2 regions of the Mesorhizobium sp. M0898 genome follow, and region 1 is predicted to be linked to the other one. Evidence: predicted binding sites of a transcription regulator. Region 1 holds the regulator's gene; the other holds the start of a gene.
What was found. The regulator LexA, encoded in region 1, represses DNA repair genes until DNA is damaged. The targets are predictions, from matches to a motif close to TGTTCNNNNTGTGTTCNG.
Positions count from the first base shown of each region.

Region 2: the regulator LexA is predicted to act here: its motif matches at 996-1,013, upstream of parE (DNA topoisomerase IV subunit B).

Region 1 is NZ_JAMYOE010000001.1:76,067-79,181, forward strand. Features, by position in the region: gene kynU (kynureninase) at 1-911, opposite strand, end outside; gene lexA (transcriptional repressor LexA) at 1,359-2,093, shown strand; gene NKH90_RS00410 (ComEC/Rec2 family competence protein) at 2,087-3,115, opposite strand, start outside.
Region 2 is NZ_JAMYOE010000001.1:298,743-301,857, forward strand. Features, by position in the region: gene NKH90_RS01490 (GGDEF domain-containing protein) at 1-811, opposite strand, end outside; gene parE (DNA topoisomerase IV subunit B) at 1,084-3,115, shown strand, end outside.

The DNA.
Region 1 (3,115 bases):
GCCGTCATGTCGACATCGTTCCAGATGTCGAGCGCGCCCTTCAGCGTGCGCATCGACAAGACCGGCTGCGTGCCGCACAGAAACCGGCGGATGCCGGTGCCGGCCGCATAGCCTGGCTCGAAGGCGAAGGGCCGTGCATGGCCCCACCAGCCGGTGAGCGGCTGCTGGATGTCGGAAAGATGCCGCTCAGCCGCATAGATGAAGGCAGGCGCGCCCGGGCCGCCATTCAGATATTTGTAGGTGCAGCCAACGGCAAAATCGGCGTTTGCCTTGTCGAGTTCGACTGGCATCGCGCCGGCGGTGTGGCAGAGATCCCAGACGATCATCGCCCCGGCTTCCTGAGCCCTGCGCGTCAGCGCCGGCATGTCGCGCAGTTCGCCCGACTTATAGTTGACGTGGTTGACCAGCACCACAGCGGTGCGTTCGTCGATCAGCTCTTCGATGGTCGGCGCGTCGACTCCCGAGAGGCGCAGCAGCGTATCTTTTCGCGTCGAAACCACACCCTCAGCCATGTAGAGGTCCGTCGGAAAACTATCGCCCTCGGCGACGATGACCTGCCGCTCCGGTCGCATGGCCATGGCGGCGTGCAGCAGCTTGTAGATGTTGACCGATGTCGTGTCGCAGACCACCGTCTGGCCGGCCGCGGCACCGATCAGGCGCCCGAGCTGGTCGCCAAGTTCAAGCGGCATGTTGAACCAGCCGGCGGTGTTCCATGCGCGGATGAGATCATACGACCATTCTTCGGTCGCGGCCTTGTGCAGTTCATCGAAAGCGGCACGTGAAGCAGCTCCTAGCGAATTGCCGTCGAGATAGATCACTCCTTGCGGCAACACAAAGCGGTCGCGCATCGCGCGCAGCGGATCCGCGGCATCCATCGCCTTTATGGCCACGAGATCGGGAATTCCTGTCATGATTTGTCTGCTCCCCCAAGATCCAACGCAACGTCGGACACGCATCGACTGTTCTTCCATTACTTGGTTGCGCGCAGCAAGGCTCCACCGGCGAGAAGCAGCCTGACCAGGCGGTGGAAACCGGGACTTAACCCGAGGTTGGCGTTTTGAGTTCGTTTCGTTCACGGTGCATTGACCAAACCGCACAGTCGATACGGGTTCAATTCCGTGCCTTTTGCCGACCGACGGCCGATGCCAGTGCCGCCTTCTAGGAGGCCAGAAGGGCGCAAACGAAAGCAGAATCAAGGCGATGAGGCTCGCGGCGGTGAAAATGCGGTACGCCGGTAGGGGACGTCGTTTGTTTCCCGAGCCTTAACGCATTCATTAAACTTTAAACAGTTGCGGAACACAACTGGAACAGATAGTGTTTGTTCTGGGTTTGTTTTTCTGATTCTGTTGGGGGTCGCTATGCTGACACGCAAACAACACGAACTGCTTATGTTCATCCACGAAAGGTTGAAGGAAAGCGGTATCCCGCCTTCATTCGACGAGATGAAGGAAGCGCTCGACCTGGCTTCCAAATCCGGAATCCACCGGCTGATTACGGCGCTGGAGGAGCGCGGCTTCATTCGCCGTTTGCCCAACCGGGCCCGTGCGCTGGAGGTGCTACGCCTGCCTGACTCGATCGCCCCCGGCCTCAATGCGGCACGCAAGTTCTCGCCGAGTGTCATCCAGGGCAGTCTTGGGCAAGGCGCCCCTCGGCAAGGCAAGCCGACATCGTCGCGCGTGCCCGCAGCCGGAAATGACGACGATGTCGTCGCCGCCGTTTCGATCCCGGTGATGGGCCGCATCGCTGCCGGTGTGCCGATCGACGCCATCCAGCACCAGACGCATTCGATTTCGGTGCCGCCGGATATGATCATGGGCGGCGAGCATTATGCGCTGGAGGTCAAAGGCGATTCGATGATCGAGGCCGGCATTTTCGACGGCGACACGGTGATCATCCGCAATGCCGATACGGCGAGCCCCGGTGAGATCGTGGTGGCACTGGTCGACGAGGAGGAAGCGACGCTGAAGCGGTTCCGCCGCAAGGGCGCCTCGATCGCCCTGGAAGCCGCCAATCCGGCCTACGAGACGCGCATCTTCGGACCAGACAGGGTCAAGGTGCAGGGCAAGCTCGTCGGACTGATCCGCCGCTACTGAGCTCCGCCCTTGGCGCCGGCTTTGGGGTTGTCGGCCCGGCGGTATGGCGGCAGGCCCCGTGCCGCGCGTGAAAATTTCCGCTGCACGTGCCAGGGCCGGTATGATTTTTCGACGGCGAAGCGGATCTCGGCGCGTGTTGCCGCTTGTGGATCGAAATAGACGGCGGCACTTCCCGCGCGCGCCAGTTGCCGTTTGGTGACGACGAGGACCAGCCGGTCGTAGTAGCAGGGGTTATGGGCGGTGGCGTCGTCGATGACGATCAAGCTGGCAAAGGCGCAGGCTGGCCGCGCAGTATCGCGGTCCTTGGCTTGCGCGATGATCGCGCCGGATGGATGCCTGGCAAGGCAGAGGCCGTCCGTGCAAATGAACGGCATGCCCGGCGGTAGGTCGGCCGGATCGGCAATGTCGAATTGCGGGTCGTTCTTTCCAGGTGTTTCCGGCGCGACGATAGCCTCTGATGTGAGCGCGCGTTTCCAGTTGTCGATGGTGAACTCATTCGGGCGTGCCCGGTTGACCGCGAGTTCACCGCTGCCGATCGGCAGCGCGACCAGCCGTGCGTCCTCCGAGACCAATACGTCGGGTATGCGTGTCTGCGTTGCCGTCAGCAAGCCGGCGAGCGCAAAAGGAAGTGCCGCCAGCCGCAACCACGTCGTCGCCATGCTGGCAATGACGAGGGCGATCGTCACCAGAAGGACGGATCTCAGCGAAATCAGCCCGACCGCATCGATCGGAGAGCGCTCCGAGATCCACCCGGACAGGGCGATCATCGCCGTCAGCCCCTTGCCCATGACATAGAGAAAAGGGCCATCCGCACCGAACGGCATCGCCAGCGCGCTGAGAACGGCGAAGGGCATGACGACCAGTGACACGATGGGCATGATGGCCAGATTGGCGAACAGGCTGAGCGGCGCCACGCGCTGGAAATGCCATATGGCGAAAAGCGCCGTGGCGCTCCCTGCAATGATCGAGGTCATCGCCAGACCGCACATGCCCAGCAGGACCTTTCGAGTGGCAAAGCGTAG
Region 2 (3,115 bases), 220 kb from region 1:
CCTGGTCGCCGACCGGGTGACCGAATACGTCGTTCGTCCTCTTGAAATGGTCAAGGTCGAACATGGCAACGGACATGAACGGACCGAAGACCCGCTCGCCGTAGAGTGCCGTCAACGCCCGCCGATTCATCAGCCCGGTCAATGGATCGGTCATCGTCTCGGCCTTCAGTTCGATCTGCGCCTGCAAATGGTGCAGGGAGAGCGTCAATGCGCCGAGCCCGGTCATGCAGGCGACGGCCACGACGGAATTCACCCGCTCGGCCCAATTGTCCGGTGCTACACCGAGCACCCATTGGCCCGTGACCAGCAGGACCGCGCCGCAAAGTCCGAACGACAGGGCACAGACGCCGCTCAGGAACGAGACGACCAGCAATATCCGGCGATCGTGACCACCCTCAATCCAGAACATCGCCCCGATGAGCGAGAGCAGCGCCGTTACCGTCGCGTAGGTGACAATAAAGCCGACACCATCAAACCCGAGATACGTCGCGCCCGCGCAAACGGCCATCGCAACCAAGGTCGGCAAGATGGCTCGTCTGTAGTCGCCTATGCCGAGGTATTGCATGGCCGACAGGCAGATGATCAGGAAGCCGAGGCTGAGCAGCGCAAGCACGATCTGGCAAAGCCAGGCGCTTGGATCCCTGGTGTAATGCCAGAACAACACCACATGTGCGACGAGCACGAGAATGCCACACGCCACCGTCAGCACAAAGCGTGCCTGTGGCGCGCTGAACCAGATGGCAAACATGGTGATGCTAAGGCACGTGCCCGACAGCGCCGCCGCGAGCAGGAGCGAACTGTAATCCAACATGCTTAAGCGACTGCCTCTTGAGGGTTCCGCTGCATTCTAGGTCAGCGACAGTCCGCAAATACCGCCTTTTAGCCAATCTTCCGGCGTAACCTTCGGACAGGGTTTACAAAACGTCGATGCTCCACCTTCGACCCCATTTCCGCCGCTTGGCTGTCGAATGGTTTTGCAGTAAGAGGCCCTATCCTCGAACGTAACAGGAACCTCCGTCGCCTGCCCGCCAAAAGCGTGGCAGTATCGGGTGGTGATTCGCAGCATCGGAATCCAGGACCGGCATGGACGACAATAACGATCTTTTCGCCAAATTGGACAAGCAGCCGCAACCGGCTCGCGCCGCCGCGCGCCCGGCCGACCCGCTGGTGCAGGCGGCGAAGCGGCCGGCGCCCCGCGACGCCAGCGAGAGCTATAGTGCCGCCGACATCGAAGTGCTGGAGGGGCTGGAACCGGTGCGCCGCCGCCCGGGCATGTACATTGGCGGCACCGACGACAAGGCGATGCACCATCTGTTCGCCGAGGTCATCGACAATTCGATGGACGAGGCGGTCGCCGGCCATGCGACCTTCATCGATGTCGAGCTTTCCGCCGACGGATACCTGTCCGTCACCGACAACGGCCGCGGCATTCCGGTCGATCCGCACCCGAAATTCAAGAAGCCGGCGCTCGAACTCATCATGACGACGCTGCATTCAGGCGGCAAGTTCGACAGCAAGGTTTACGAGACGTCCGGCGGCCTGCACGGTGTCGGCGTTTCCGTGGTCAACGCGCTGTCCGACCATCTCGAGGTCGAGGTGGCGCTGGGAAGGAAACTTTATCGGCAAAAGTTCTCGCGCGGCATTCCTGTGACCGGCCTGGAGCAGCTCGGCGAGGTGCACAACCGCCGCGGCACGAAGATCCGCTTCCATCCAGACGAGCAGATTTTCGGCAAGGGCGCTGCTTTCGAGCCGACGCGGCTCTACCGCATGGCGCGGTCAAAGGCTTATCTGTTCGGCGGTGTCGAAATCCGCTGGACCTGCGACCCGTCGCTGATCAGGGAAAAGGACACGACGCCGGCCAAGGCAGAATTCCATTTTCCGGGCGGCCTCAAGGATTATCTGAAAGCCTCGCTCGGCGACGAATTCCAGGTGACCCGTGAAATGTTTGCCGGTAAGAGCGAGAAGCAGGGTGGCCACGGTTCGCTCGAATGGGCGGTGACCTGGTTCGGCGGCGACGGTTTTATCAATTCCTATTGCAACACCATTCCGACCGCCGAAGGCGGCACGCATGAGGCCGGCTTCCGCAACGTCCTGACGCGCGGCTTGCGCGCTTATGCCGACCTGGTCGGCAACAAGCGCGCCTCGATCGTCACTTCCGAGGATGTGATGATCTCGGCGGCGGGCATGCTGTCGGTGTTCATCCGCGAACCGGAATTCGTCGGCCAGACCAAGGACAGGCTGGCGACGATCGAGGCGATCCGCATCGTCGAAAGCGCCATCCGCGACCCGTTCGACCACTGGCTGGCCGACAATCCGCAGGAGGCTTCGAAACTGCTCGAATGGGTGATCGCGCGCGCCGACGAGCGGGTGCGCCGCCGCCAGGAAAAGGAAGTGTCGCGCAAAAGTGCGGTGCGCAAACTGCGGCTGCCCGGCAAGCTCGCCGACTGCACGCAGAATGCCGCCGCCGGTGCCGAGCTGTTCATCGTCGAGGGCGATTCGGCCGGCGGTTCGGCAAAGCAGGCGCGCGACCGCGCCAGCCAGGCGGTGCTGCCCCTGCGCGGCAAGATCCTCAACGTCGCCAGCGCCGGCAACGACAAGCTTGCCGCCAACCAGCAGATATCCGACCTCATCCAGGCGCTTGGCTGCGGCACGCGCTCGAGATATCGCGACGAGGACCTGCGTTACGACCGGGTCATCATCATGACCGATGCCGACGTCGACGGCGCCCATATCGCCTCGCTGCTGATCACCTTTTTCTACCAGGAGATGCCGAGCCTGGTCCGCGGCGGCCATCTCTATCTGGCGGTGCCGCCGCTTTATTCGATCCGGCAAGGCGGCAAGGTCGCCTATGCCCGCAACGATGCGCACAAGGACGAACTCCTGCGCACCGAATTCGCCGGGCGCGGCAAGGTCGAAATCGGCCGCTTCAAGGGGCTGGGCGAAATGATGGCTGCCCAGCTCAAGGAAACCACCATGGACCCGAAAAAGCGCACGCTGCTCAGGGTCGACGTTATCGATGCCGAGGCGGCGACCAAGGATGCGGTCGACGCATTGATGGGGACCAAGCCCGAGGCCCGTTTCCGCTTCATCCAGGAACGCGCGGAATTCGCCGAGA